3 regions of the Streptomyces sp. NPDC058650 genome follow, and region 3 is predicted to be linked to each of the others. Evidence: riboswitches for the same ligand, from Rfam matches in the RefSeq annotation. Region 3 holds a riboswitch; each other region holds the start of a gene.

Region 1 (10,166 bases), on a different contig from region 3:
CAGCGCCTCAAGGAGCTTGAGCAGATCGACTTCGAGGACGTCGCGGCCTCGGGTCTCACCAAGAAGGAGCTCCTGGTCCTCTCGCGTGAGAAGACCAAGCTGGAGAAGACCCTCGGTGGTATCCGCGAGATGTCCAAGGTGCCCAGCGCCGTCTGGATCGTGGACACCAAGAAGGAGCACATCGCCGTCGGCGAGGCTCGCAAGCTCAAGATCCCGGTCGTCGCGATCCTCGACACCAACTGCGACCCCGACGAGGTCGACTACAAGATCCCGGGCAACGACGACGCGATCCGCTCCGTCACCCTGCTCACCCGCGTGATCGCCGACGCCGTCGCCGAGGGCCTCATCGCCCGCTCCGGCGCCGCGACCGGCGACTCGAAGCCGGGCGAGAAGGCCGCCGGCGAGCCCCTCGCCGAGTGGGAGCGCGACCTGCTCGAGGGTGAGAAGAAGGACGACGCCGAGGTCCAGACCTCCGCCGAGACCGAGAAGGTCGCCGACGCCGAGGCCGCCGACGCCCCGGCCGAGGCCGCCGAGGTCACCGCCGAGGCCGAGGCCGAGGTTGCCGCCGAGGTCGTCGCCGAGGCTCCGGCCGCGGACGCCGAGCAGGCCTGACCCTTCAGGACCTTCGGGTGATGACGGCGGGGGCTCACGAAGCCCCCGCCGTCCACCCATGGACCCGCCCGATCTTTCAGACTTCGAGAGAGAAACAGACTCATGGCGAACTACACCGCCGCTGACGTCAAGAAGCTCCGCGAGCTCACCGGCGCCGGCATGATGGACTGCAAGAAGGCCCTGGACGAGGCCGACGGCAACGTCGACAAGGCCGTCGAGGCCCTGCGCATCAAGGGCCAGAAGGGTGTCGCCAAGCGCGAGGGCCGCTCCGCCGAGAACGGCGCCGTGGTCTCCCTCATCGCCGACGACAACACCTCCGGTGTCCTCGTCGAGCTGAAGTGCGAGACGGACTTCGTCGCCAAGGGTGACAAGTTCCAGGCCGTCGCCGCCGAGCTCGCCGAGCACGTCGCGAAGACCGCCCCGGCCGACCTGGAGGCGCTGCTCGCCTCCGAGATCGAGGCCGGCAAGACCGTGCAGGCGTTCGTCGACGAGGCCAACGCCAACCTCGGCGAGAAGATCGTCCTGGACCGCTTCGCGCAGTACGCCGACGGCTTCGTCTTCGCGTACATGCACCGCACGATGCCGGACCTCCCGCCGCAGATCGGTGTCCTCGTCGAGTTCGACAAGGCCGACGCCGCCGTCGCCAAGGGCGTCGCCCAGCACATCGCCGCCTTCGCGCCGAAGTACCTCACCCGTGAGGACGTCCCGGCCGAGGTCGTCGAGACCGAGCGTCGAGTCGCCGAGGAGACCACCCGCGCCGAGGGCAAGCCCGAGGCCGCGCTCCCGAAGATCGTCGAGGGTCGCGTGAACGGCTTCTTCAAGGACGCGACGCTGCTCGGTCAGCCGTACGCCCTTGACAACAAGAAGTCCGTCCAGCAGGTCCTGGACGAGGCCGGTGTCACCCTGAAGCGCTTCACCCGCATCAAGGTCGGCATCTGAGTCCGTCCGCGAACGCGACGGACACCGGACCCCGGTAGGGTCTGAAGCAGTCGTCCGCCCCCGCGCAGGACGACCGCAGATCTGACGAGGAGGCCATTGCCGTACGGGATACCGCGAGGACCCAAGGCAATGGCCTCCTTCGTATGTGCACGAGGAGATCTCCATGAACCAGGGCGCCGTACAGGGCGACGACAACAACGGCAAAAAGGCCGGCCGCTACATGCTGAAGCTGTCCGGAGAAGCCTTCTCCGGCGGTACGGGCCTGGGCGTCGACCCCAATGTCGTGCACGCCATCGCGCGTGAGATCGCGGCGGTCGTACGCGACGGCGCGGAGATCGCGGTGGTGATCGGCGGCGGCAACTTCTTCCGCGGCGCCGAACTCCAGCAGCGCGGCATGGACCGGGCCCGCTCCGACTACATGGGCATGCTCGGCACCGTGATGAACTGCCTCGCCCTCCAGGACTTCCTGGAGAAGGAGGGCATCGACTCGCGCGTCCAGACCGCCATCACCATGGGCCAGGTCGCCGAGCCGTACATTCCGCTGCGCGCCGTGCGCCACCTGGAGAAGGGCCGCGTGGTCATCTTCGGCGCGGGCATGGGCATGCCGTACTTCTCCACCGACACCACCGCGGCCCAGCGTGCCCTGGAGATCGACGCCGAGGCCCTGCTCATGGGCAAGAACGGCGTGGACGGCGTCTACGACTCCGACCCCAAGGCCAACCCCGGCGCGGTCAGGTTCGACGCGCTGGAGTACGGCGAGGTGCTCTCCCGCGACCTCAAGGTCGCCGACGCCACCGCCATCACCCTGTGCCGGGACAACAAGCTCCCGATCCTCGTCTTCGAACTGCTCACCGAGGGCAATATCGCTCGCGCGGTGAAGGGTGAGAAGATCGGCACGCTCGTGAGCGACCAGGGCACCCGGGCCTGACACCCGAACCGGGAACCGCCCCGCAAGGGGATGGACAGAGCCCTGCCGGTCGTACCCACCGTGCAGGACACAACGCGACGACACGCAGGAGCATGTGGTGATCGAAGAGACCCTCCTCGAGGCCGAGGAGAAGATGGAGAAGGCCGTCGTGGTCGCCAAGGAGGACTTCGCCGCGATTCGCACCGGCCGTGCGCACCCGGCGATGTTCAACAAGATCGTGGCGGACTACTACGGTGCCATCACCCCCATCAACCAGCTTGCGTCGTTCTCCGTTCCGGAGCCGCGCATGGCCGTGGTGACCCCGTTCGACAAGAGCGCGCTGCGCAACATCGAGCAGGCGATCCGTGACTCGGACCTCGGTGTCAACCCGAGCAACGACGGCAACATCATCCGGGTGGTGTTCCCCGAGCTGACCGAGGAGCGCCGCCGGGAGTACATCAAGGTGGCCAAGAGCAAGGCCGAGGACTCGAAGATCTCGATCCGCGCCGTGCGCCGCAAGGCCAAGGAGTCCATCGACAAGCTCGTCAAGGACGGCGAGGTCGGCGAGGACGACGGCCGTCGCGCGGAGAAGGAGCTCGACGACACCACCGCGAAGTACGTCACGCAGGTGGACGAGCTGCTCAAGCACAAGGAAGCCGAGCTGCTCGAGGTCTGATGAACGACTCTTCCTGGGGGGCCCCGGGCGGCACCGGCCGCCGGGGACCCGACCAGGGGCCTGCCCCGGCGGGTCCCGCATACGATCGGCATCAGGCGGCGCAGACTCGGCCCATGCCCATCGTGCCCGACGTTCCCGCCGGCGGATTCCAGGACGGTCACGGCCGGGGGGCCGCTCACCAGAGCGGTCCCCTGTTCCGTGACGAGACGCCGCACGAGCACCCGCAGGAGCCCATGTCCAGCCCCACCCCGCCTCCGCCGCCCGCGCCGACGGCGCCCCGGCAGAAGAAGAGCGCGGGGCGCGACCTGGGCGCGGCCATAGGGGTCGGGGTCGGTCTCGGCGCGGTCATCGTCGCGTCGCTGTTCATCTGGAAGCCGGCGTTCGTCGGGGTGATCGCGGTCGCCGTGGTCGTCGGGCTGTGGGAGCTCACGTCCCGCCTCCAGGAGCGCAAGGCCATCAAGGCTCCGCTGGTGCCGCTCGCGGTCGGCGGTGCGGCGATGGTCGTCGCCGGCTACGTCCGGGGCCCCGAGGGCGCCTGGGTGGCGATGGCGCTGACGGCGCTCGCGGTACTCGTCTGGCGGATGACGGAGCCCCCCGAGGGCTACCTGAAGGACGTCACGGCGGGTGTCTTCGCCGCGTTCTACGTGCCGTTCCTGGCGACGTTCGTGGCGATGCTGCTCACCGCGGACGACGGTCCGCAGCGCGTGCTGACCTTCCTGATCCTGACGGTGGTCAGCGACACCGGGGCGTACGCGGTCGGCTGGCGCTTCGGCAAGCACAAGCTGGCTCCGAGAATCAGCCCCGGCAAGACCCGCGAGGGTCTCGTCGGCGCGGTGGCCTTCGCGATGGCGGCGGGCGCGCTGTGCATGGAGTTCATGATCGACGACGGGGCCTGGTGGCAGGGCCTGATCATCGGTCTGGCGGTGGCGGCGAGCGCGACGCTCGGTGACCTCGGCGAGTCGATGATCAAGCGCGATCTCGGCATCAAGGACATGGGCACGCTGCTCCCGGGCCACGGGGGCATCATGGACCGGCTGGACTCGTTGCTGCCGACGGCGCCGGTGGTGTGGTTGCTGCTCGCGCTGTTCGTGGGGACGGGCTGAGCGGCCGGTCGATTTCCGTCCGTCGGAGATGGTTGACGGACAGCGGGTACTCTGGAAGGGCTCGTGGCGCGTGCGCCGCGGGCCCTTCCGCCGTCCTCGCCACCGCGAGGGCGCTCCAGTGAGGTTTCCTGGCTTCGGCATCGTCATGCCGCGCTTCCCGCCGACGCGGGGCTGTCCGGACCTCGTGCCGTCTGAGGAGACACCCGATCGTGGCCCGTCCAGTGCCCGGAGAACTCACTTTCATCGCCCCCAAGGGAGCCAAGAAGCCGCCGCGGCACCTGGCCGACCTCACGCCCGCCGAGCGGAAGGAAGCCGTCGCCGCGATCGGCGAGAAGCCGTTCCGAGCCAAGCAGCTGTCGCAGCACTACTTCGCTCGGTACGCGCACGACCCCGCGCAGTGGACCGACATCCCGGCGGCCTCGCGGGAGAAGCTGGCCGGGGAGCTGCTGCCCGACCTGATGTCCGTCGTGCGGCACATCTCGTGCGACGACGACACCACCCGTAAGACCCTGTGGCGGCTGCACGACGGCACGCTCGTGGAGTCGGTGCTCATGCGCTACCCGGAGCGGGTGACCATGTGCATCTCCTCGCAGGCGGGCTGCGGCATGAACTGCCCGTTCTGCGCGACCGGGCAGGCGGGGCTCGACCGGAACCTGTCGACCGCCGAGATCGTGCACCAGATCGTGGACGGCATGCGGTCCCTGCGGGACGGCGAGGTGCCCGGCGGCCCGGCGCGCCTCTCGAACATCGTGTTCATGGGCATGGGCGAGCCCCTAGCCAACTACAACCGGGTCGTCGGCGCGATCCGGCGGCTCACCGACCCCGAGCCGGACGGTCTGGGGCTCTCGCAGCGCGGGATCACCGTGTCCACGGTCGGTCTCGTGCCGGCGATGCAGCGCTTCGCCGACGAGGGCTTCAAGTGCCGCCTCGCGGTCTCGCTGCACGCCCCCGACGACGAGCTGCGCGACACCCTGGTGCCGGTGAACACCCGCTGGAAGGTCCGCGAGGTCCTAGACGCCGCCTGGGAGTACGCGGAGAAGTCGGGACGCCGGGTCTCCATCGAGTACGCGCTCATCCGCGACATCAACGACCAGGCGTGGCGCGGTGACCTCCTCGGCAAGCTGCTCAAGAACAAGCGGGTGCACGTCAACCTGATCCCGCTGAACCCGACGCCCGGTTCGAAGTGGACGGCGTCCCGTCCGGAGGACGAGCGGGCCTTCGTCGACGCCATCGCCCGCCACGGCGTTCCGGTGACCGTCCGGGACACCCGGGGCCAGGAGATCGACGGTGCCTGTGGACAGCTGGCGGCCTCCGAGCGCTGACCTTGTACTCTGAGCTCGAACACATCTCCATATTCCGACAGGGGAGCGCCACAGCGCTGAGAGTGCGGTCACCGTAGGACCGCAGACCCTCTGAACCTTGCCCAGGTCATTCTGGGTAGGAAGTTCGGTCGTTAACTCAAGCTGTTGCGCCCTGCCCGCGTCCGGTTTCCGCCGGACGTGGGCAGGGCCGCGTCTCTTCCTGGTCATACCCAGGAGGAATCTCAGTGAGCACCAAGAAGATGGCTGCCGTCGCGCTTGTCGCGGCGCTGGGCGTCACCACCCTCGCCGCCTGCGGCACCGAGTCCGGCGCCAAGGATGAGGCGGGCACGTCCGGCAAGCCCGCGCCGAAGACCGTGACCCTCGTGAGCCACGACTCCTTCAACGCCTCCAAGGAGGCGCTGGCGGCGTTCACGAAGGAGACCGGATACACGGCCAAGGTCCTCAAGGCCGGCGACGCGGGCGAGGCCGTCAACAAGGAGATCCTGACCAAGGGCTCCCCGCAGGGCGACGTCTTCTTCGGCGTCGACAACACCTTGCTCTCCCGCGCCCTCGACAACGGGATCTTCGTCCCGTACGAGGCGAAGGGCGTGGACCGGATCCCGGCCGCGTACCGCCTCGACAAGGAGCAGCGGGTCACCCCGGTCGACTCCGGCGACATCTGCGTCAACTACGACAAGAAGTACTTCGCCGACAAGAAGCTGGCGCCGCCGCAGACCTTCGACGACCTGGCGAAGCCGGCGTACAAGGACCTGCTCGTCGTCGAGAACCCCGAGCGGTCCTCCCCGGGCCTCGGCTTCCTCCTCGGTACGGCCGCGAAGTACGGCGACGAGGGCTGGCAGGACTACTGGAAGAAGCTGAAGGACAACGGTGTGAAGACCGTCGACAGCTGGGAGCTCGCCTACAACCAGGAGTTCTCCGGTTCGGCCGGCGGCAAGCAGGCCAAGGGCGACCGGCCGCTCGTCGTGTCGTACGCCTCCAGCCCGCCGGTCGAGGTGCTGTACGGCGAGCCGCAGCCGAAGGTGGCTCCGACCGGGGTCTCCACCGGCACCTGCTTCCGGCAGATCGAGTTCGTGGGCCTGCTGAACGGCGCGAAGAACCCCGAGGGCGGCAAGGCGCTGATCGACTTCCTGATCTCGAAGACGTTCCAGGACGACATGCCGCTCCAGATGTTCGTCAACCCGGTCGCGAAGGACGCGACGCTGCCGGAGCTGTTCACGAAGCACGGTGTGGTCGTCGACGAGCCGGAGACCATGGCGCCCGAGAAGATCGCCGAGAAGCGTGACCCGTGGATCCAGCAGTGGTCGTCGCTCGTACTGAAGTAAGGCGCGACCTCCGGGGGAGCGCGACGAGGCTGGGGCTGATGGCCCTGCCCGTCGCGTTCTTCGGGGTCTTCTTCGCCTGGCCCGTCCTGTCGATCGTCGACCGGGGGCTGCGGCCCGACGGCGTCTGGCGGTTCGGCCGGATCGGCGAGACGCTGAGCCGGCCGGACATCCTCGACGTGCTCGGCTTCACCGTGTGGCAGGCGGCCGCCTCCACCGGTCTGACGCTGCTCGTGGCGCTGCCCGGCGCGTACGTCTTCGCACGCTTCGACTTCCCCGGGAAGAGCCTGCTGCGGGCCGTGGTCACGGTCCCGTTCGTGCTGCCGACCGTCCTCGTCGGCACGGCCTTCCTGGCGCTCGTCGGCCGGGGCGGGCTGACGGACGAGCTGTGGGGGCTGCGGCTCGACACCAGCGTCTGGGCGATCCTCCTCGCGCACGTCTTCTTCAACTACGCGGTGGTCGTACGGACCGTCGGCGGCCTCTGGTCCCAGCTCGACCCGCGCCAGGAGGAGGCCGCCCGGGTCCTCGGCGCCTCGCGCTGGACGGCCTGGCGGACGGTGACCCTGCCCGCGCTCGTGCCCGCGGTGTCGGCGGCCGCCCTGATGGTCTTTCTCTTCACGTTCACCTCCTTCGGTGTCGTACAGATCCTCGGCGGGGACGGGTACTCCACCCTGGAGGCCGAGATTTACCGGCAGACCGCCCGGCTGCTCGACCTGCCGACGGCCGCCGTCCTCACCCTCGTCCAGTTCGCCGCGGTCGGGGCGATCCTGGCCGTGCACGCCCGGACGGTACGGCGGCGGGAGACCGCCCTACGGCTCGTCCCGCCGGAGCGGACCGCGCGCCGGCCGCGCGGATGCGGACAGTGGGCGCTGCTCGCGGGCGTCCTCGTCTCGGTGGCGCTGCTGATCCTGCTGCCGCTGGGCGTGCTCGTGGAGCGCTCCTTCGCCGGGCCGCAGGGGTACGGGCTCGGCTACTACCGGGCGCTGGGATCGCTCGACGACGGCGGTACCTTCCTGGTGCCGCCGCTGGAGGCGATCGGGAACTCGCTGCGGTACGCGGTGGCCGCCACGGGCATCGCGGTGCTGATCGGGGGTCTCGCGGCGGCGGCGCTCACGATCCCCCACTCTCGGCTTCGCTCGCGCGGGGGGACCCCCATGGCCGGGCGGTTCGTGCGGGGCTTCGACGCGCTGCTCATGCTGCCGCTCGGGGTCTCGGCGGTCACCGTCGGCTTCGGGTTCCTCATCACGCTCGACGAGCCGCCGTTCGACCTGCGGGCCAGCTGGATCCTCGTACCGCTCGCGCAGGCCCTGGTCGGCGTCCCCTTCGTCGTACGGACGATGCTGCCGGTGCTGCGGGCGGTGGACGAGCGGCTGCGGGAGGCGGCGGCCGTGCTCGGCGCGTCACCGTGGCGGGCCTGGCGGGAGGTGGACCTGCCGCTCGTGCGGCGGGCGCTCCTCATCGCCGCCGGGTTCGCCTTCGCCGTCTCGCTCGGGGAGTTCGGCGCGACCGTCTTCATCGCCCGGCCGGACAGCCCGACGCTGCCGGTGGCGGTGGCCCGGCTGCTCGGGCGGCCCGGCGAGCTCAACTACGGCCAGGCGATGGCCCTCTCGACGATTCTGATGGTGGTGTGCGCGGTGTCCCTGCTCCTGCTCGAACGGCTGCGCACCGAGCGGACCTCCGGGGAGTTCTGATGCTTTCGATCCTGGACGCGACCGTACGGTTCGGGGAGCGGGCCGCGCTCGACGCCGTGGACCTGGAGGTCGCCGAGCACGAGATCGTGTGCGTGCTCGGTCCCAGCGGCAGCGGCAAGTCCACGCTGCTCCGGGTCGTCGCCGGACTCCAGGCGCTCGACGGCGGCCGGGTGCTGCTGGCGGGCGCCGACCAGGCGGGCGTGCCGGTGCACCGGCGGGGCGTCGGGCTGATGTTCCAGGACCACCAGCTGTTCCCGCAGCGGGACGTCGGCGGCAACATCGCCTTCGGGCCGCGGATGCGGGGGGCCGCGAAGGCCGAGCAGGCGGAGCGCGTACGGGAGCTGCTGGAACTCGTCGGGCTGCCGGGGGCCGAGCGGCGTTCCGTCGACGCGCTCTCCGGCGGCGAGCAGCAGCGGGTGGCGCTGGCGCGGGCGCTGGCGCCGCGGCCCCGGCTGCTCATGCTGGACGAGCCCCTGGGACAGCTCGACCGGGGGCTGCGGGAGCGGCTCGTCGTCGAGCTGCGGCAGCTCTTCGGGCGGCTCGGGACGACGGTCCTCGCCGTCACCCACGACCAGGGCGAGGCCTTCGCGCTCGCCGACCGGGTCGTGGTGATGCGGGACGGGCGGATCGCGCAGTCGGGTGCCCCCGTCGAGGTGTGGTCGCGGCCGGCCTCGGAGTTCGTGGCCCGCTTCCTCGGCTTCGACAACGTGGTGGCGGCGCTGGTCGCCGGGACGGTCGCGGAGACGGTGTGGGGGAGGATCCCGGTACCGGAGGGTTCGCCGCAGGGGGAGCGGCGGCTCCTCGTCCGGCCGGGCGGGGTGCGCCTCGCCCCGACGGAGTCGTCGGAGTGGACCGTCGAGTCGCGGACCTTCCGCGGCGACCGTGTCGTCGTACGGCTCCGGCCGGCGGACGGGCCGTCGCTGGAGGCGGAGTTCCCCCTGAGCGAGGCGCCGGCGGAGGGGGCCGGGGTGGACGTGCGGTTCGCGGTGGAGGACGTCGTGGTGCTCGGCGACTCCTGAAGGGCGCGCCCAGGTCGGGGACGGGCGGGAAGACGAGCGCTCCGTCGGCACGCAGCTTGGCGGCGGCCTCGGGCTCCACGGGGCGGCCGAGGAAGACGGCGGCCGCCGTGGATGCGGGGAGCAGGGCGAACGTCCGGTCGGTCGGGTCGACGGACCGCACGCGGAGCCCGGCCGGCGCGCCGGGCCGGGCGAGCGCCGCGTCGAACCCGTCGAGCGTGTGGATCTCGCGCGCGGACCGGGCGGCCGGTGTGCAGGAGGAGGCGTCGCCGTGGGCCCACGCCAGGGGCGCCTGCCGATCGGGCCCGACGGGCCGCCCGGCGGACCGTCAGACCGTCAGGGGGAGGGCCGCCAGCTCCGCCACGATCCAGGTGAGCGGCAGGAAGACGGCGACGAGGGCGCCCGCCCGCATGAGGGCCGCCGTGCGCAGGACCGTGGGCGGGGCGCCGAGGCGGAGGAGCGCCTCGGTGGTGTGGGCGCGGCACTGCTTGGACTCAAGCGCCGCCGTGAGGAGCGTGGCCGTGGTGCAGGCCATGACCAGCGCCGCGCCGAGCCCGGTGAGCGGTCCGAAGGCGGTGGGG
Region 2 (10,166 bases), on a different contig from region 3:
CTCGATCAGCTCCAGCTGCGTGTCCAGGTAGTCGATGTGGTGCTCCTCGTCGGCGAGGATCTCCTCGAAGAGGTTGGCGGACGTGATGTCCCCCTTGGCGCGCATGACCTCGATCCCGCGCTTGAGGCGGTCGATCGCCTCCACCTCGACCTGGCGGTCCGCCTGGAACATCTCGGTGATCGTCTGGCCGACCCGGACATGGAAGAGCCGCTGGTAGTTCGGCAGACCGTCGAGCATCAGGATGCGCTCGGTGATCTTGTCCGCGTGCTTCATCTCATCGATGGACTCTTCGCGGGTGTACTTGGCGAGCTTCGTCCACCCCTTGTTGTCCTGGATGCGATAGTGCAGCCAGTACTGGTTGATGGCCGTCAGCTCGCCGGTCAGCTGCTCGTTGAGAAACTCGAGGACCTCGGGGTCGCCCTGCATCGCAGAGGCTCCTTCCACTTCCACGTTGCGTGTCTGTGCCGTCACTGGGCAGGATGGCCGCATCCTCGCACCCCGAATGGGGGGCGTCCAGTAAGTGCAGGCTTAGTGGGAGTTGCCCGAATCCCGGACGGGTGGGAGGTCGGCTGGTCATGACCACCCCTCGCCGTCTGTCACCATGGATGACATGGGTCAGCCGGAGAGCGGAGAACGCCGGGAAGGGGAAGCGGGGGCGCCGGATCGTTCGCCGGACCTCCCGCCGGGTCAGCGGCTGCAGCGCGGCTGGCCGGTCACTCACTACGGGCCCGTCCCCAAGTTCAAGCCGGAGCGCTGGGAGTTCCGCGTCTTCGGCGCGACGGCGGACGGTGACAAGCGGTGCTGGAACCATGAGGAGTTCTCGGCCCTGCCGTTCTCCACGGTCATGGCCGATCTGCACTGCGTGACGAAATTCAGCATGCTCGGGGCCGAATGGGGTGGAGTGCCCGCCCGGACCATCCTCGAACTGGCTCCGCCCGCGCCGCAGGTCACGCATGTGATGGTCTGGGCCGAGTACGGCTACAGCGCCAACATGCGGCTCTCCGACTTCGCCGCCGACCGCACGATCTTCGCCACCCACAAGGGGGGCGAGCTGCTCACCGCCGAGCACGGCTTCCCGCTGCGGCTCGTGGTCCCCCACCTGTACGCCTGGAAGGGGCCCAAGTGGATCCGGGGCGTGGAGTACATGGCCGCCGACCGCCGGGGCTTCTGGGAGGAGCGCGGCTACCACAACCTCGGTGACCCGTGGACGGAGCAGCGCTACTCGTACCAGGAGGGACCGGGTGACGGCCCGGAGCTGTAGCGCTCCGGACCGTCGGTTCGTTCAGTGGTGGTACTGGTGGACCACCGCGTGGCCCCTGCCGCGGCCGATCATCCACTTGTTCACCGGCGTGGTGATCACGAACGCGGCGGCGAGCGCGATGGCGAGCACGATCCAGAAGAACGGCTCGTCGAGGTGTGCGTCCATGGCGCCCGGCCAGAGGGCCAGGACGCCGTTGTCGATGATCTCCATGACGGCGATCGAGAGGGTGTCGGCGGCGAGCGCGACCTTGAAGGCCGTCCGGAAGTCGACGCCGGCGGCGAGGATGGAGCGCAGGGTCAGCGCGTAGCCGAAGAAGAAGGCCAGGATGATCGCGAGGATCATCGTCTGGACGTTGCCCCAGCCGAGTGCCGTGCCGATGACCATGCCGAGCACCTCGCCGATGGCGCAGCCGGTGAGGCAGTGCAGCGTGGCTTTGGCGGCCATGGACCAGGAGACCTTGCCGTGAGGCTGGTGGTGCCCCTGGTGCTCGTGCCCGCTGTGGTCCTCGTGGGCGGTGTGGTCGTGATGGGCGTGCGCGTCGTGCTGCATGGGTGCCCCCCAAGGTCGGGTAGCGGTTCCTGCCGTCACAAGAAAACTATACCCCCCTGGGGTATACCTCAACCGCGGAGCTTCTTCAGGAGCTCCACGTCGGCCACGTGCCCCTCCGTGCCGCCCGGGGTCTCGATGATCAGCGGCACCCCGTCCGTCTCCGGGTGGCGCAGCAGCGCGCGGAAGGCGTCCTCGCCGATGTGACCGGCGCCGATGTTGGCGTGGCGGTCCTTGTGGGCGCCCACGGCCTCCTTCGAGTCGTTGGCGTGGATCAGCTTCAGCCGGCCCTCGCCGACGGTCGCCACCAGCTCGTCGAGCGTCCGTACCGCGCCGCCCGGCGCCGCGAGGTCGTGGCCCGCCGCGAAGATGTGGCAGGTGTCGAGGCAGATGCCGAGCCTAGGGTGGCGGTCGAGGGCGTCGAAGTACGGGCCGAAGTCCTCCGCGCGCGAACAGAGCGAGAAGCCCTGGCCGGCCGTCGACTCCAGGAGCAGGTACGGATCGTCCTCGTGTGTCAGCTCGTCGAGGAGCGGCAGCATCCGCTCCCGTACCTGCGCGAGGGCCACCTCGCGCGGGCGGCCCTCGGTCGCCGAGCCGGTGTGCACCACGACGCCCTTCGCGCCGATCTCGCGGCCCCGGCGCAGCGAGTGCCGCAGCGAGTCGACCGACTTCTCCACGGTGGCCTCGGTGTGGGAGCCGAAGTTGATCAGGTACGGGGCGTGGACCCAGGCCGAGATCGACTCGGCCTCGCACTCCGCCCGGAAGGCCTCGTCCTGAACCGGATTGCCGACCGGGGTGGCCCAGCCGCGCGGGTTGGCGACGAAGACCTGCACGGTCTCGGCGCCGAGCACGCGGGCGTAGGCGAGGCCGGTCGTGGCGAGGCCACCGGCCACGGGGACGTGACCGCCGACGGGGTTGCGCATGAGTTTCTAGAGTCCCTTGATCGTGATGGTGACGATGGAGCCCTCGGGGGCGGTGGTGCCGCCGTCCACGGACTGGCTCGCGACCTTGTCGCCGAGGAAGGGGAAGGACTTCTTGACCTCCACCTCGAAGCCCGCGTCCTCAAGCGCCGTACGGGCGTCGTCGGTGGATTCGCCCGTGACGTCCGGGACCTCGACCAGCTTCGGTCCCTTGGAGACGGTGAGGGTGATGGTGTCGCCCTCGGCGGCCCGGCTGCCCTCGGCGAGGGACTGGGCGGCGATCGTGCCGGCGCCCTCCGGGGAGTTGATCCGCTCCGGCGCGACCCGCACGGTGAGGCCGGCCTCCTGGAGCGTGGCCGTGGCGTCGGCCACGGTCTCGGCGGTGACGTCGGGCATGTCGATCGGGGAGCCCTTGCTGACCACCAGGGCGACGGCCGAGTCGGGGCGGCGCTCGGTGCCGGGCTCGGGGTCGGAGCCGATCACGGCGCCCTGGGCGACGGAGTCGCTGAACTCCTCGGTGATCACCCCGGGGGCCAGCCCCTCCTTCTTCAGCAGGCGCTTGGCCTCCGGGAGCGGCTTGTTCCTGAGGTTGGGCACCTTCACGATCTCGGGGCCGCGGGAGAGCGTGAGGGTGACCGTGGCGTTGCCCCGGACGCGCTCGCCGGGGGCGGGGTCGACGGCCATGACCGTGCCGCGCTCGTACACCTCGCTGAAGGCACGTTTCGTCGTGCCGACGTCCAGGCCGGTGTCCTCGAGCCGCTGGGTCGCGGTGGCCTCGGTCTGGCCGAGGACGGCCGGGACACGGGTGAACTGGCCGGAATTGATGTACCAGACACCGCCGCCGAGACCGAGCGCGAGCAGGACGCCGAGGACGATCATCAGCGGGCCGCGAGGCGCGCGCCCGCGGCCGGTGGGGGCCGGGGGCGGCTCCGGGGCCGGCAGCCGGTTCGTGTGCTGCACCTGCTGGAGGTCTTCCGCGGCCGGGACGACGCGGGCGATCACGCTCGTCCGGTCCTCGGCGGTGTCCCGGGCCCCGGAGCGCGCCCGCGGCGGCTCGGCGTCCAGCTGCTCGTCGTCGAGGGCGGCGCGGGCCTCCCGGAGCAGGGCGAGCAGCGCGACGGCGTCGTGCGGGCGGAGCTCGGCGTTGCGGACGGTGGCGGCCGCCACCAGCTCGTCCAGCTCGAAGGCGAGCCCGGGGACGGTGGCGGAGGGGGCGGGCACGTCCGTGTGGAGGTGCTGGTAGAGGACCTGGGCGGGGGTGTCGCCGGCGTGGGGCTTGCCGCCGGTCAGCATCTCGTACAGCACGACACCGCAGGCGTACACGTCGGCGCGGGTGTCGGCCGTGCCGTGCTCGATCTGCTCCGGCGCGAGGTACGAGACCGTGCCGAGGACCGAGCCGGTGGTGGCGGTCGCCGAGCCCACGGCCCGTACGAGACCGAAGTCGGCCACCTTGACCCGGCCGTCGTCCCCTATCAGGACGTTCTCCGGCTTCATGTCCCGGTGCACGAACCCGGCCCGGTGCGCGGCGCCCAGCGCGGCGAGGACGGGCTCCAGGATGTCGAGCGCGGCACGGGGCGCGAGGGCGCCCCGCTCGCGCAGGACGTCGCGGAGGGTGCAGCCGGCGACGTACTCCATCGCCAGATAGACGTACGCGCCCTCGGCGCCCTGGTCGAAGACGCCGACGACGTTCGGGTGGGCGAGCCGGGCGACGGACTTCGCCTCGCGGATGAAACGCTCGACGAAGGCGGCGTCCGTCGCGAGGGCGGGGTGCATCACCTTGAGCGCGAGGACGCGGTCGAGGCGGGTGTCGACGGCCCGGTAGACCGTGGCCATCCCGCCGACGGCGATGCGCGCGTCGACGCGGTAGCGGCCGTCGAGCAGCCGCCCGACGAGGGGGTCCTGAAGGGTCGTGTCCACGGCGTCGAGTCTACGAGCCGTGGACACGGCCCCCGTGCGGATGCCCCGGTACTGCAGCGCGGCTGTGACGAGCGCCGCAGGACGCTTACGGGAACGCCGGGCGTTCCGGGTCCAGGTGGGGGCGGCCCTCCACGGGGGACGAGGCCTCCGCGAAGTGACGGCGGGGGATGCGGCCCGCCCGGTGCGCGAGCCGGCCCGCCTCCACCGCGTGCCGCATCGCCGAGGCCATCAGCACCGGCTCCTGCGCCCGCGTCACCGCCGAGGCCAGCATCACCGCCGCGCACCCCAGCTCCATCGCGAGCGCCGCGTCCGAGGCCGTGCCCGCCCCGGCGTCCAGGATCACCGGCACCCCTGCCCGCTCCGCGATCAGCTGGAAGTTGTGCGGGTTGCGGATGCCGAGTCCCGAGCCGATGGGGGAGCCGAGCGGCATGATCGCCGCACACCCCACGTCCTCCAGCTTCCGCGCGAGGACCGGGTCGTCGTTCGTGTACGGCAGGACGGTGAAGCCCTCGTCGACCAGCGTCTCCGCCGCGTCGAGGAGCTCCACCCCGTCCGGCAGCAGCGTCCGCTCGTCGGCGACGACCTCCAGTTTGATCCAGTCGGTGCCGAGCGCCTCCCGGGCGAGCCGGGCGGTCAGGACCGCCTCGCCCGCCGTGAAGCAGCCCGCCGTGTTGGGCAGGACCCGGATGCCGAGCCGCTCCAGGACGGAGAGGACCGAGCCCTGGACCGTCGGGTCGAGCCGCCGCATCGCGACGGTGGTCAGCTCGGTGCCGCTGGCGACCAGCGAGCGCTCCAGGACGTCGAGGCTCGGCGCGCCGCCGGTGCCCATGATCAGGCGCGAGGAGAACTCCGTACCGCCGAGGGTGAACACGTCGTCGGACATCGCGCTCAGCCTCCCTGCACCGCGGTCAGGACCTCCACCCGGTCGCCCTCGCCGAGCAGCGTCGCCGCCCACTCGCTGCGCGGGACGACCGCCTCGTTCACGGCCGCGGCCACCCCGGACGGGGCCGTGCTCAGGGTCGCGACGAGGGCGTCGAGGGAGACGGGGCCGGTGAGCTCTCGGGGTTCTCCGTTCACGGACACGTTCACGGGCACGTTCATGCGGGTTGCTCCAGACGTACGGGAGGGGCGACGGAGAACCGCCGGGGGGTGAAGGCGCGGGCCTCGACGGGGAGGGCGCCCGTGGTGAGCACCTCCGCCATGACGTCGCCGGTGACGGGGGTGAGCAGCACCCCGTTGCGGTAGTGGCCCGTGGCCAGGTGCAGGCCGGGCAGGGCGCTGGGGCCGAGCAGCGGCGCGTTGTCCGGGGACGCCGGGCGCAGTCCGGCCAGCGTTTCGGTGAGCGGGAGCTCGGTGATGCCGGGGACGAGCTCGTGGGCGTCGCGCAGCAGCTCGTACATCCCGCCCGCGGTCACCGTGGTGTCCCAGCCGAGCTCCTCGCTGGTGGCGCCGACGACGAGCTCGCCGTTCTCGCGCGGCACGAGGTAGACGTGGCTGCCGCGGACGACGGCCCGGACGGTACGGGAGAGGAAGGGGGCGTACGGGGCGGGCACGCGTAGCCGCAGGACCTGGCCCTTCACGGGGCGGACCGGCGGCAGCACCTCGTCCGGCACGCCCGCGAGCCGCCCGCTCAGGCTGCCCGCGGCCAGGACGACCTGGCCGGCGCTCAGCTCCTCGCCGTCGGCGAGGAGGACCCCGCGGGCCCGGTCGCGTACGACCGTCAGGCGCTCCGCGAGGACGCGGTGGAAGACCACCCCGGCCCGCTCGCAGGCGACGAGGAGCGCGGCGGTCAGCCGGCGCGGGTCGACCTGGTGGTCGCCGTCCACGCGCAGCCCGCCGCGCACCCCGGGGGCGAGCATCGGTTCGAGACGGCGGCACTCGCGCCCGCTCAGCCACTCCGAGGTGAGGCCGCAGCGGGTCTGGAGGGCGTGGAGTTCGCGCAGATGGGCCCGGTCGTCGGAGTCGAGGGCGACGGCGAGGGTCCCGCAGGCGCGGTACCCCACGTCATGGCCGGTGGACTCCTCCAGGTCGGCGACGAACGCGGGATAGCGCGCGGCGGAGGCGAGGTTGAGCCCGAGCAGGGTCTCCTCGCCGTAGTGGAGTTCGGTGACGGCGGCGAGCATCCCGGCCGCGACCCGCGCGGCGCCGCCGCCCGGATCCGGGTCGACCACGGCGGTGCGCAGCCCGCGCCGTGCGGCCCGCCAGGCCGTGACCAGGCCGATGATGCCGCCCCCGACCACGAGGACATCGGAAGAACGCATGGGCGTCCAGCCCCTCCCTTCGCCGGCATGACCCGGATCAGGTTCGTACGGTCGGAGGCCGGCCAGCCTCCCTCTCAGCCCGGTGCGTCCGGGCTCCCGCGAGTGCTTTACGCCCGCCAGACTAGCCGCAGCCCCGGTGCGGTCCCAGGCCCCTCCCCGAACCACCGTCTTCCTGACGGATCGTCAGATGCGTAAGGTGGTCGGGTGAGCGAGCAGAAGCAGTCCCAGCAGCAGGTCGTGATCGTCGGAGCCGGGATGGCGGGTGTGCAGACCGCCGTCGCCCTGCGCGAACAGGGCTTCACCGGCCCCGTGACCCTCATCGGGGCCGAGCCCCACCAGCCCTACGACCGGCCCCCGCTCTCCAAGGCGATCCTCCTCGGCAAGGCCGAGGACTCCGCCTTCGACGTCGACTTCGAGGCGCTCGACGTCGAACTCCGCCTCGGCGTCGACGTCACCGGGCTGCGCGCCGCCGACCACGAGATCGACACCGAGGCCGGGCCCGTCCCGTACGACGTCCTGGTCGTCGCCACCGGAGCCCACCCCGTCACCCTGCCCGGCGCCGAGGGCGTCCCCGGGGTCCACCTGCTGCGCACCCTCGACGACGCCGTGCGCCTCGGCCCCGTCCTGGAGCGCCGCCACACCGTCGTGGTCGTCGGCGCGGGCTGGATCGGCGCCGAGTTCGCCACCGCCGCGCGCGAGGCCGGCTGCGCCGTCACCGTCGTCGAGGCGGCCGACCGCCCCCTCGCCGGGGCCCTGCCCGCCGAGGTCACCGCCCCCATGGTCGGCTGGTACGGGGCGAACGGCGCCGAACTCCTCACCCACGCGCGCGTGGACACGGTCGAACCCGGCCGGGTCGTCCTCGCCGACGGCCGCGAGCTGCCCGCCGACGCGGTCGTCGTCGGCATCGGCGCCCGCCCCGCCACCGGCTGGCTCGCCGGCTCCGGCATCGCCCTCGACCCGAGCGGCGCCGTCACGGCCGACGAGCGGCTGCGCACCTCCCTGCCCGACGTGTACGCGGTCGGCGACTGCGCCTCCTACCCCTCCGCCCGCTACGGCCGGCGCCTCCTCGTGCACCACTGGGACAACGCGCTCCAGGGCCCGCGCACGGTCGCCGCGACGATCACCGGCGCCGACACCGGCCCGTACGACCCGGTGCCGTACTTCTGGTCCGAGCAGTTCGGCCGGTTCGTCCAGTACGCCGGGCACCACGCGGACGCCGACGAGCTCCTGTGGCGCGGCGACCCGGCGGACGACACCTGGTCCGTGCTCTGGCTGCGCGCCGGGGTTCCGGTGGCCCTCCTCGCCGTCGGCCGCCCCCGTGACCTGGCCCAGGGCCGCAAGCTCATCGAGGCGGCCACCCCCGTCGATCCGGAGCGCGCCGCCGACCCGTCCGTCCCTCTGAAGGCGGCAGTGAGGTAGGGCCCGGGTACCGGCTGTCGGTCCGGGATGGCAGGCTTGTCCTGTGACCGAGATTGACGTAAAGATCGATGCGCTCGTCCCCGCCTGGCTCTACGTGCCCGACATCGCGGAGATGCTCGATGTCGAGGTGACGCGCGTGCGGCAGCTGATCAAGGAAGGTCAGCTCATCGCCGTGCGCCGTGGAGAGAACAACGCCCTGCAGATCCCCGCCGCCTTCATCCAGGGCGACGCGATCGTCAAGGGCCTCGTCGGGCTGCTGACCGTCCTGCGGGACGACGGCTTCACCGACGAGGAGATGCTGGAGTGGCTCTTCACTCCGGACGAGAGTCTGCCGGGCACGCCCGCGCAGGCGCTCAACGAGAATCGCGGCACGGAGGTGAAGCGCCGCGCCCAGGCGCTCGCCCTCTGACGCGCGCACGCACCGAAGACGCCACCAGCGGGTGACGCGGTGGCCGGCCCCTCACGGGCCGGCCACCGCGGCACCGGCGACACCGACGGGGGGAACCCACCCATGCCCACGCCTCGTGAGCGGCTCGCCGACGCCCGGCTCTACCTGTGCACCGACGCCCGGAAGCGCCAGGGTGACCTGCCCGCCTTCCTCGACGCCGTGCTCTCCTCCGGCGTGGACATCGTGCAGCTCCGCGACAAGGGCATGGAGGCCGGCGAGGAGCTGGAGCACCTCGCCGTCTTCGCCGAGGCCGCCCGCCGCCACGGCAAGCTCCTCGCGGTGAACGACCGGGCCGACGTCGCCCACGCCATCGCCTCCGACGTGCTCCACCTCGGCCAGGGCGACCTGCCCGTGCCCGCGGCCCGTGCGATCCTCGGCGGCGGTGACGACGTACTGATCGGCCGCTCCTGCCACGCCGAGTCCGAGGCGGCCGCGGCCGCCGTCGAACCGGGCGTGGACTACTTCTGCACCGGGCCCTGCTGGCCCACCCCCACGAAGCCCGGGCGGTACGCGCCGGGGCTCGACCTCGTGCGGTACGCGGCGGGTCTGGCTCAGAACCGCCCCTGGTTCGCCATCGGCGGCATCGACGAGACCAACCTCGACGAGGTCCTGGACGCGGGCGCCCGCCGGATCGTCGTCGTCCGCGCGATCACCGAGGCCGAGGACCCGGCGGCCGCGACCGCCGCCCTCGCCAAGCGCGTCCGGGAGCGCGCCGGCGCCTGATCGGGTCCCGCGGGGGCCTGGCGGTGTTCTCCGGGCGCCCTGAGCGGCGTCCCGGAAGAATGTCCGAAAAATTGTCCACAACGCGGACGCTGTCTACGCGGGTCCGCGTCCCCCGTCTAACCTGCCCGTATGGCCCTAGGTACCGCTTCCATCCGCTCGGACCGCGCACGCACGGTCCGCGAGATCCTCGCCTCCGGCGGCACGTCGTACTCCTTCGAGTTCTACGCGCCGCGGACCGCGAAGGGCGAGCAGGGTCTCTGGAACGCGATGCGCCGGGTCGAGGCAGTCGGCCCCAGCTTCGTCTCCGTGACCTACGGCGCCGGCGGCACCACCCGGGGCGGCACGGTCAAGGCCACCCAGAAGGTCGCCTCCGACACCACGCTCACCCCCGTCGCGCACCTCACCGCCGTCGACCACTCGGTGGCCGAACTGCGCAACATCCTCGGCCAGTACGCCGACGCCGGCATCCGCAACATGCTCGCGCTGCGCGGCGACCCGGCCGGCGACCCGCTGGGGGAGTGGATCGAGCACCCGGAGGGCGTCCGGTACGCCGCCGACCTCGTCCGGCTCATCAAGGAGTCGGGAGACTTCTGCGTCGGCGTCGCGGCCTTCCCCGAGATGCATCCCCGCTCCACCGACTGGGACACGGACATCCGGCACTTCGTGGACAA
Region 3 (10,166 bases):
GGTGCCGAGGCCGGCGATGATCAGCGTGATCAGGCCGAGCCGCAGCGAGGTCCGCATCACCGGAATGTGCTTCTTGCGCGCCAGGTGGAACGCGGAGATGCCGACCATGAACGCGCCGCCGACCAGGAAGGCCGCCGTCATGGTGTGGAAGAACTGGGTGAGGGCCGTGTTCTGGGTGAGCACCAGCCAGAAATCGGTGAGCTCCGCCCGGCCGCGCTCCTCGTTGATGCGGTACCCGACGGGGTGCTGCATCCAGGAGTTCGCCGCGAGGATGAAGTAGGCGGAGAGGATGGTGCCGATCGACACCATCCACATGCAGGCGAGGTGGATCCGCTTGGGCAGCTTGTCCCAGCCGAAGATCCACAGGCCGATGAACGTGGACTCGAAGAAGAAGGCGATGAGCGCCTCGAAGGCGAGCGGGGCACCGAAGACGTCGCCGACGAAACGGGAGTAGTCGGACCAGTTCATACCGAACTGGAACTCCTGCACGATGCCGGTGACGACGCCCATGGCGATGTTGATCAGGAACAGCTTGCCCCAGAACTTCGTCGCCCTGAGGTACTTCTCCTTCTCGGTCCGCACCCAGGCCGTCTGAAGACCGGCGGTGAGGGCGGCGAGGGAGATCGTCAGGGGGACGAAGAGGAAGTGGTAGACGGTGGTGATGCCGAACTGCCAGCGCGCCAGAGTCTCTGGCGCAAGAGCGAGGTCCACGTCTTCTCCTTACTCGCCGTGATCACATCGGCAGTTTGCCCCGTTAATCCCACCGATTAAGGGATAAACCAGGCGCGCTTGTGAACGCGTTCACATTCACAAGCATTATGGCTCATACGAAATCCGTACCTTCAGTCGGGGTCCCCCCATCGAAGGTCACCCCTTCCCAGGGACTTCAACATATTGTTGAATCCGGGGCATGACCCTTCGGATACGCATCTCCTGGCCGGCCGGACACACCACGGCGACCCTTGAGGAAACCCCCACGAGCGCGGCGCTCGCGGGGGCTCTCCCGATCTCCTCCACCGCCCGGACCTGGGGCCAGGAGGTCTACTTCGACACCCCGGTCTCCGTCCCCGTCGAGGACGGAGCGCGCCAGGTCGTGGAGCCGGGCACGGTGGCCTTCTGGACGGACGGCGACGCGCTCGCCCTCCCCTACGGCCCGACCCCGATCTCACGGGGGGACGAGTGCCGGCTCGCGAGCCCCTGCAATCTGCTGGGCGCCCTGGACGGCGACCCGCGGATCCTGGCCACCGTCAGGGACGGCGACCCGATCCGCGTGGAACTCGTCGCCGGCCGCTGATCAGCCCTGCGCGCGGAAGCCCTCCGCCGTCTTCAGGAACAGGTCGTTCGCCTCGGTCTCGCCGATCGTGACGCGCACGCCCTCGCCCGCGAACGGCCGCACCATCACGCCGTGCCGCTCGCACTCCGCCGCGAAGTCCAGCGTCCGCTCACCGAGCCGCAGCCAGACGAAGTTCGCCTGGGTGTCCGGCACGGTCCAGCCCTGGGCCACAAGCCCCGCGTGGACCCGCTCGCGCTCGGCCACCAACGAGCCGACCCGGCCGAGCAGTTCGTCCTCGGCCCGCAGCGAGGCCACCGCCGCGTCCTGCGCCAGCTGGCTGACCCCGAACGGGACCGCCGTCTTGCGCAGCGCCGCCGCCACCGGCTCGTGGGCGATCGCGAAGCCGACCCGCAGCCCCGCCAGGCCGTACGCCTTGGAGAACGTACGCAGCACGGCGACGTTCGGCCGGTCGCGGTAGAGCTCGATGCCGTCCGGGATGTCGGAGTCGCGGACGAACTCCTTGTACGCCTCGTCGATGACGACCAGGACGTCAGAGGGCACCCGGTCGAGGAAACGCTCCAGCTCGGCCCGGCGGACCGCGGTGCCCGTGGGGTTGTTGGGGTTGCAAACGAAGATCAGCCGGGTCCGGTCGGTGATCGCCGCGGCCATCGCGTCGAGGTCGTGCACCTCGCCGTCGGTCAGCGGCACCTGTACCGAGGTGGCGCCACTGATCTGCGTGATGATCGGGTACGCCTCGAAGGAGCGCCAGGCGTAGATCACCTCGTCACCCGGGCCCGAGGTGGCCTGGAGCAGCGACTGCGCGACCCCTACCGAGCCCGTGCCCGTCGCGATGTGCGAGACCGGCACGCCGAAGCGGTCGGCGAGCTCCTGCATCAGGCCCGTGCAGGCCATGTCCGGGTAGCGGTTGAAGTTCGCGGCGGCGGCCAGCGTGCTCTCCATGACCCCGGGCAGCGGCGGATAGGGGTTCTCGTTGGACGACAGCTTGAAGGCCACGGGTCCGCCCGCGGCGGCCGGCTTACCCGGCTTGTAGGTGGGGACGCCGTCCAGCTCGGCGCGCAGCTTGGGGCTGCCGGTGCTCGTCCCGCTGGTCTCGCTCACAGTGTGGCCTCCTCGACCGTCCGTACCGCCAATACTCCTCACCTTAAGAGGATTCGCCTCCGCTGCGAATGGCCTGTGGACAACAGGAGGGACACGCTGTGGAAACCGCTCCCGATCCCTCCCCTGGCGATCCCGTGGACAGCCCGTGGAGAGGGGGAGCGCGAGCCCGGGTGGCGCGCGCCGGTGGCGGGCGCCGTGGCGCGCATCCCCCGTAGAGGTGAGTTGAGACCTCTTCGAGACCTCGTCCCATCGCCAGGCCTATGCCGTTCGGCAACCCTAGGTCGCATGGATGGACCCTTAACTACCTTGCATTCCTTGGCCATTGGCAGTTTTCGATCATGCAGAAACGTGCCTGTCAATGCCTGCATATGCGACCGTCCCGACCGCCCCTCATCGCCCTACTATCGGCTCGCCATGACAGCAGCAGGGAAGCACCAGGTGAGCCGGGCACAGACCCGGGGAAGCCGGCAGGGCCGGGCAGGCATCCGGGACGTGGCCGCCGCCGCCGGGGTCTCCATCACGACTGTCTCCGACGCGCTCAACGGCAAGGGCCGACTCCCGGACGCCACCCGCCGCCACGTCCGCGAGGTCGCCGACCGGCTGGGCTACCGCCCATCCGCGGCGGCCCGCACGCTCCGTACGGGCAAGTCGGGACTCATCGGCCTGACCGTGACCACGTACGGGGATGAACCTTTCACCTTCACCGAATTCGCATACTTCGCGGAGATGGCCAGAGCAGCCACATCGGCAGCACTCGCCCGGGGCTACGCCCTGGTCATCCTCCCCGCCACCTCCCGCCATGACGTCTGGTCGAACGTCGCCCTCGACGGCACCGTCGTCATCGACCCCTCCGACCACGACCCGGTCGTCACCGAACTGGTCCGGCAAGGCCTCCCCGTCGTCTCCGACGGACGCCCCGCCGGCACCCTTCCGGTCACCGCCTGGGTCGACAACGACCACGAAGCCGCCGTCCTCGATCTGCTCGACCACCTCGCCGACGCCGGCGCCCGCCGCATCGGCCTCCTCACCGGAACCACCACCGACACGTACACCCGCCTGTCCACCACCGCGTACCTCAACTGGTGCGAGCGGGTCGGCCAGGACCCCGTCTACGAGGCCTATCCGGCGCACGATCCGTGCGCGGGCGCCGTCGCGGCCGACCGGCTGCTCGCCCGCCCGGACCGACCCGACGCCGTATACGGCCTCTTCGATCCCAACGGAACCGATCTCCTCGCGGCCGCGCGCCGCTACGGGCTGCGCGTCCCGGAGGACCTGCTGCTGGTCTGCTGCAGCGAGTCCACCGTCTACGCCACCACCGAACCGCCCATCACGACACTCTCGCTCAAGCCACGCAGGATCGGCACGGCCGTCGTCCAGCTCCTCATCGACGCCATCGAGGGGGTCGATACGGACGGTCCGGTCGAGCAGGTGATACCGACCGAACTCATCGTCCGCACGTCCTCGCAGCGGCGCTCGCCGCGCACCACGGTCAGCCCGCCGCGCTCACCCGCGAAGGAGTGACCGAGGCTCACCGAATCCGCCGTCCCCGCCCCTGCCCGTGGGCAGGGGCGGCGAAACCGAGCACCGTACCGGCCTCAACCCTGGACTGGACCTTCTCAATTCGGGCGAAACAACCGGTGAACCCGGAGTGGACCCGGATTCACCACCCCTGGTGCGTCACACAGGAGGACCCTCATTCCTATGATGGGCGGACGACATCGTGGGCCACCCCGACCAGGCCGGTCCACCATGTGCAGGGCATCGCGACGGTGGTGGAGGGGTCCATGACTCAGGGGGCCGGGCAGGAGCCCGTGGTGCGCACGGCGACATTGCGCGACTTCCGCGTACCGCCGTACGCCCGGGTGCCCGTACAGGGCCACGCCGCCGAGCCGACGTCCGCGGATCCGCTGCCGACGCCCGCGCCGTCGGCACAGCATCTTCCGCCGGGTGAGCACCTTCCCTCTGCCGAAGCACCGGCCGAGGGACCGGTCGCGACGCCAGTCGCCCCGCCCATGCCGGCCACCGCGCCCGCACGGACGGTCGAGGCAGCACCGAGCGGGTCGCTCCCCGTCGTCGGCGCGCCCCCGTCCACGCCCGCCGCCGTCGCACCCGCACCCGTGCCCGCGCCGCCCGTACCCGCGGCCGCGCCCGTACCGGCACCCGCACCCGCACCCGCACCCGCACCCGCACCCGCACCCGCACCCGCCGACCCAACCCTGCTCCTGGGCCGCCGCATCGCCCCCGCGTACACCGGCACCACCGGCGCCACCACCAGCACCACCGGCTCCTCCATCGTCTCGGTCGCCACCGGCCACCCCGGCAGCGCCTTCCCCGAGGGGAACGTGCCCGAGGGCTACACCCCGACCGAGCGCGACCTCCCGGTCATCAACCGCGGCGACACCGTCCAGGTCCGGGTCACCCCCGACGCCGCCACCGCGCCCGACCCCGCCGCCACGACCGGCGACGGCCCCGGCCCCCTCTACGTCGTCGGCGACGTCCACGGCTACCTCGACGAACTCGTCGCCGCCCTGCGCGCCCAGGGCCTCGTCGACGAGAACGGCGGCTGGGCCGCGGGCAACGCCCGACTCTGGTTCCTCGGCGACTTCACCGACCGCGGTCCCGACGGCATCGGCGTCATCGACCTCGTCATGCGGCTCTCCGCCGAGGCCGCCGCCGCCGGCGGCTACTGCAAGGCCCTCATGGGCAACCACGAGCTGCTGCTGATCGGCGCCAAGCGCTTCGGCGACACCCCGGTCAACTCCGGTGCGGGCACGGCCACCTTCCAGGCCGCCTGGCTGCTCAACGGTGGCCAGAAGCACGACATGGACCGGCTCCAGGACGTCCACCTCCAGTGGATGTCCCGACTCGACGCCGTGGTCCTGGAGGACGACCACCTCCTCCTGCACTCCGACACCACCGCGTACCTCGAATACGGCGAGACCATCGAGGACGTCAACGAGACGGTCCACGAGATCCTCACCCGGAGCGACGCCGACGAGGTCTGGGACGTGTTCCGGAAGTTCACGAAGCGCTTCGCGTTCCGCGACGAGGGCGGCCCGCAGGCCGTCCAGGAGCTCCTCTCCACCTACGGCGGCAGCCGGATCGTGCACGGCCACAGCCCCATCCCGTACCTCCTCGGCCAGGTCGGCACGGAGGAGAGCGAAGGTGGCGGCGGCCCGATCGTCGACGGGCCGCATGTATACGCGGACGATCTCGCGATCGCCATGGACGGTGGCGTGACCATGGCCGGAAAGCTGCTGGTCGTCCAACTCCCTCTGAACGGCTGACGCATAACCCTGCGCATCCGGGGAAGTCGATTTCCGGAAACACTCTGTCAGCCTGTGGCGTCAGCGCAATACCATCGGACCATCCGTAGCAGGCTCTCCTCCGTTTCCGCCCGACCGGCCGTTCTCCACGGCTGATCCGGGCCTGCGGAGCATCGGGGGATGCACATGAACGTGGCTCCGTACCTGCTGACCGAGGATCGCGCCGAGTACGAGCGGGTCCTCGACGACGCACTGAGCACCGCCCACGCACGTCCGGATCTCGCCGGAGTCGGGACACGGCTCACGGTCGGGCAACTACGCTCCATGGCCCTGAACGCGACAGCGCTGATCACCACCGCGGCGTCCAGCGAGTACGACCACTTCGTCAAGGTCCGCGAGCAGAGCCGCGTCGCGGTCGCCACCCGCGTACCCGCCCCGCAGAACGGCTCCGGAGCGGGGATCGCCGCGATCGTCACGGTCATGGTGCCCGTCCTCGCCGGGTCGGCCGCCTTCATCTTCCTGCTGGTCGGCGCGCTCCTGCACGCGATCGCGCCCACCGTGGTGTTCGGCGCGACGCTGCTGACGGCCGGCCTGGTCTTCGGCGCGATCGCCGCCGCGGGCCTGCTCTGCGCGGCCGCCGGGATCCTCAGGACCGCCCTGCGCAACAGCCCGACCGCGACGGTCAACGCCGGTACGCCCGCCACCGCGGCGGACGACGAACTGTCCCGCGCTCGCGAGGCCTGGCGCCTCGCCCTGCTCGAACGCGGCGTCGTCCCCTTCCTCCGCGACGCCCTCGCCGCCATGGACCGGGACGACGGCACCCCCACCTGACGGCGCCTCCACCCGGCGGGGGCACCCCCGGACAACGGCACCGGCCCGCGACTCCCCCGTGGGTCGCGGGCCGGTACCTGCTCAGAAACCGGCGTGGTGCCGACTCAGAAGCCGGCGTGGTGCCGACTCAGAAGCCGCCGCGGTCAGTCCGCGAGCGGCAGGTACACGCGGTTGCCGGCCTCCGCGAACTCCTTCGACTTCTCCGCCATCCCGGCCTCGATCTCCTGCTGCGTGCCGCCGTGCTCCCGCCGGATGTCCTGGGAGATCTTCATCGAGCAGAACTTCGGACCGCACATCGAGCAGAAGTGCGCGGTCTTCGCGGGCTCCGCCGGCAGCGTCTCGTCGTGGAACTCGCGTGCGGTGACCGGGTCGAGCGCCAGGTTGAACTGGTCCTCCCAGCGGAACTCGAACCGCGCGTCCGAGAGCGCGTCGTCCCACTCCTGCGCGCCCGGGTGCCCCTTCGCGAGGTCCGCCGCATGGGCGGCGATCTTGTACGTGATGACGCCCGTCTTCACGTCGTCCTTGTTGGGCAGGCCCAGGTGCTCCTTGGGCGTGACGTAGCAGAGCATCGCCGTGCCCCACCAGGCGATCATCGCCGCGCCGATGCCGGAGGTGATGTGGTCGTAGGCGGGCGCCACGTCCGTCGTCAGCGGGCCGAGCGTGTAGAACGGCGCCTCCTCGCAGATCTCCTGCTGGAGGTCGATGTTCTCCTTGATCTTGTGCATCGGGACGTGGCCCGGGCCCTCGATCATCGTCTGCACGTTGTGCCGCTTGGCGATCGTGTTCAGCTCACCGAGCGTGCGCAGCTCCGCGAACTGCGCCTCGTCGTTGGCGTCCGCGATCGAGCCGGGGCGCAGACCGTCGCCGAGCGAGTACGTGACGTCGTACGCCGCCAGGATCTCGCAGAGCTCCTCGAAGTTCGTGTAGAGGAAGTTCTCCTTGTGGTGGGCGAGACACCAGGCGGCCATGATCGAGCCGCCGCGCGAGACGATGCCGGTCTTGCGGCGCGCGGTGAGCGGCACGTACGGCAGGAGCACGCCGGCGTGCACCGTCATGTAGTCGACGCCCTGCTCGGCCTGCTCGATGACCGTGTCCTTGTAGATCTCCCAGGTCAGGTCCTCGGCCCGGCCGTCGACCTTCTCCAGGGCCTGGTAGAGCGGCACGGTACCGATCGGCACGGGGGAGTTGCGCAGCACCCACTCGCGGGTGGTGTGGATGTTGCGGCCGGTGGACAGGTCCATGACCGTGTCCGCGCCCCACTTGGTGGCCCAGGTCATCTTCTCCACCTCCTCCTCGATGGAGGAGGTGACGGCGGAGTTGCCGATGTTGGCGTTCACCTTCACCAGGAACCGCTTGCCGATGATCATCGGCTCGATCTCCGGGTGGTTGACGTTCGCCGGGAGCACCGCGCGGCCCGCGGCGATCTCCTCCCGTACGACCTCGGGGGAGACGTTCTCCCGAATCGCGACGTACTCCATCTCCGGGGTGATCTCCCCCCGGCGGGCGTACGCGAGCTGCGTCACCGCCTGGCCGTCGCGGCCGCGGCGCGGCAGGCGCGGACGGCCGGGGAAGACGGCGTCGAGGTTCTTGAGCCCGCCGCCGCGCGGCGACGTGTGCTTGATGCCGTCGTCCTCGGGGCGGACGGGACGGCCCGCGTACTCCTCGGTGTCACCGCGCGCGATGATCCAGTTCTCGCGCAACGGCGCAAGGCCTCGCCGTACGTCGGTGTCGATGGTGGGGTCGGTGTACGGACCGGACGTGTCGTACAGCGTCACGTCCTTGCCGTTGGTGAGGTGCACCTGACGGACCGGGACCTGGAGGTCGGGGCGCGAACCCTCGACGTAGCCCTTGTGCCAGCCCGGCGTGCGGGCGCCGTCGACGGACGTGCCGTCCTGGTCGGAGGCAGGCGTGCGTGCATCCTGAATGGTCATGAGACCGATCTCCCTACGCCGGCATTACCCGGTAACAGGTTCGGCGGTCGGCGCAGCCTCCTCCCGTACGTGCGTACGGTGATCAGCGCCCTCTCAGCCCGGTGCTCCGAGCTCCCGCGTGTGCAAAGTGGTCACCACGCTAGCGCCATCCCGGGCGTGCTGAACAGTGGGCCCCCACCGTTCTTGCGATGATCGGTCGGTGACTTCCCCCCAGCAGCCCCCCGAGCCGCACGGCCACGTCCCCGGTCCCGACCATGGGCACGGGCGCGATTCCGGCCCCTCCCACGGGCACGGGCACAGCCACAGCCACGGCCCCGCCGCCCCCGTCTCCCGGCACCTGCGCAAGGTCATCGCCGCGGTCCTGATCCCCTTCGCCACCGCCGTCCTGGTCGGGCTCGCGGTCCTGTGGCCGGGCGGCGCTCCGGCGCACGAGCGCACCGGGGTCGGCTTCGACCGGCAGACCGAGCAGGGCACGGTCGTCTCCGTCGAACAGGTCGACTGCAAGGACGTGAACGCCGCCCAGGTCCCGCCGACGGGCGACACCTCCACCCCCGAGGGACGCGAGGCGGTCGAAGCCCAGCAGGGTCAGTGCGAGAAGGCGATGATCGAGGTAACCAGCGGCCGGGAGAAGGGCCGTACGTTCACCGAGATCGTGCAGCCCGACGCGCCGCGCCAACTGCACGAGGGGCAGGGCGTGGTGGTGGCGTACGCCCCCGATGCCCCGCGCGACCTCCAGTACTCCGTGACGGACGTGAACCGGAAGCTCCCGATGGCGCTGCTCGCCGGGATCTTCGCCGTCGCGGTCGTGGTCGTCGGCCGGCTGAAGGGCTTGATGGCGCTCGTCGCGCTCGTCGCGAGCTTCCTGGTGCTGACGTTCTTCATCCTGCCGGCGATCCTGGAGGGCTCGAATCCGCTGGTCGTGGCGGTGGTCGGGTCGAGCGCGATCATGCTGATCGCGCTCTACTTGTGCCATGGTCTCTCGGCCCGCACCTCGGTCGCGGTGCTCGGCACGCTGATCTCGCTGCTGCTGATCGGCCTGCTCGGCTCGCTCTTCATCGGCTGGGCCTCGCTCAGCGGCAACACCGACGACAACACCGGGCTGATCCACGGCCTGTATCCGGACATCGACATGTCCGGCCTGCTGCTCGCCAGCGTCATCATCGGGTCGCTCGGTGTCCTCGACGACGTGACCGTCACCCAGACCTCGGCGGTCTGGGAGCTGCACCAGGCCGACCCGCGCATGGGGCCGCGCGCCCTGTACCGGGCCGGGATCCGGATCGGCCGCGACCACATCGCCTCGGTCGTGAACACCCTGGTCCTCGCTTACGCGGGCGCCGCCCTGCCGCTGCTGCTGCTCTTCTCGATCGCGCAGAGCAGCATGGGTACGGTGGCCAACAGCGAGTTGGTCGCAGTGGAGATCGTCCGAACGCTGGTCGGTTCGATCGGTCTGGTCGCCTCCGTGCCGCTCACCACGGTCCTCGCGGCGCTGGTGGTCTCCGCAGACCGGCCGGGAGCCGAGGCCGACGAGAAGCCCCGGGCGGCGGTACGGGGCGGTCGGCGCCGCCGCGCGAAGTAGGGATTCCGGGTGTGGGCCGGTCCGTCCCGCACTCCCGCACCCGTACTCCGCGTCCCGCCCCCGGTGGACCCCGTCGCTGTGTCGACGGGGTCTCAGCCGGCGTTCTCCTCTGCCAGAATCCGGCCGAGTGCCGCCTCCAGGTTGTCCTCGAAGTCACCGAGTGTCCGTTC

What was found. A riboswitch is a leader RNA that binds a small molecule or an ion and turns the genes downstream of it on or off. The one in region 3 is predicted to bind thiamine pyrophosphate.
Region 1: it holds a riboswitch for thiamine pyrophosphate, as region 3 does, so the genes downstream of both, ACFWWU_RS05660 (thiamine ABC transporter substrate binding subunit) here and thiC (phosphomethylpyrimidine synthase ThiC) in region 3, are expected to answer to the same signal.
Region 2: it holds a riboswitch for thiamine pyrophosphate, as region 3 does, so the genes downstream of both, thiO (glycine oxidase ThiO) here and thiC (phosphomethylpyrimidine synthase ThiC) in region 3, are expected to answer to the same signal.

What each region holds. Positions count from the first base shown of each region.
Region 1 covers NZ_JBHXRL010000002.1:410,417-420,582, forward strand. Annotated here, with positions in the region: gene rpsB (30S ribosomal protein S2) at 1-612, shown strand, start outside; gene tsf (translation elongation factor Ts) at 715-1,551, shown strand; gene pyrH (UMP kinase) at 1,715-2,479, shown strand; gene frr (ribosome recycling factor) at 2,577-3,134, shown strand; gene ACFWWU_RS05650 (phosphatidate cytidylyltransferase) at 3,134-4,237, shown strand; gene rlmN (23S rRNA (adenine(2503)-C(2))-methyltransferase RlmN) at 4,447-5,559, shown strand; TPP riboswitch at 5,589-5,699, shown strand; gene ACFWWU_RS05660 (thiamine ABC transporter substrate binding subunit) at 5,799-6,881, shown strand; gene ACFWWU_RS05665 (ABC transporter permease) at 6,920-8,569, shown strand; gene ACFWWU_RS05670 (ABC transporter ATP-binding protein) at 8,569-9,588, shown strand; gene ACFWWU_RS05675 (hypothetical protein) at 9,914-10,166, opposite strand, start outside.
Region 2 covers NZ_JBHXRL010000006.1:351,233-361,398, reverse strand. Annotated here, with positions in the region: gene bfr (bacterioferritin) at 1-426, opposite strand, end outside; gene ACFWWU_RS13865 (sulfite oxidase-like oxidoreductase) at 611-1,261, shown strand; gene ACFWWU_RS13860 (DUF4396 domain-containing protein) at 1,283-1,810, opposite strand; gene ACFWWU_RS13855 (deoxyribonuclease IV) at 1,879-2,730, opposite strand; gene pknB (Stk1 family PASTA domain-containing Ser/Thr kinase) at 2,737-4,644, opposite strand; gene ACFWWU_RS13845 (thiazole synthase) at 4,730-5,527, opposite strand; gene thiS (sulfur carrier protein ThiS) at 5,533-5,745, opposite strand; gene thiO (glycine oxidase ThiO) at 5,742-6,905, opposite strand; TPP riboswitch at 6,903-7,015, opposite strand; gene ACFWWU_RS13830 (NAD(P)/FAD-dependent oxidoreductase) at 7,161-8,324, shown strand; gene ACFWWU_RS13825 (Rv2175c family DNA-binding protein) at 8,368-8,733, shown strand; gene thiE (thiamine phosphate synthase) at 8,836-9,495, shown strand; gene metF (methylenetetrahydrofolate reductase [NAD(P)H]) at 9,625-10,166, shown strand, end outside.
Region 3 covers NZ_JBHXRL010000001.1:545,805-555,970, reverse strand. Annotated here, with positions in the region: gene ACFWWU_RS02720 (cytochrome ubiquinol oxidase subunit I) at 1-711, opposite strand, end outside; gene ACFWWU_RS02715 (cyclophilin-like fold protein) at 911-1,294, shown strand; gene hisC (histidinol-phosphate transaminase) at 1,295-2,392, opposite strand; gene ACFWWU_RS02705 (LacI family DNA-binding transcriptional regulator) at 2,807-3,913, shown strand; gene ACFWWU_RS02700 (metallophosphoesterase family protein) at 4,177-5,679, shown strand; gene ACFWWU_RS02695 (hypothetical protein) at 5,839-6,489, shown strand; gene thiC (phosphomethylpyrimidine synthase ThiC) at 6,633-8,420, opposite strand; TPP riboswitch at 8,414-8,548, opposite strand; gene ACFWWU_RS02685 (YibE/F family protein) at 8,620-9,996, shown strand; gene ACFWWU_RS02680 (SsgA family sporulation/cell division regulator) at 10,089-10,166, opposite strand, start outside.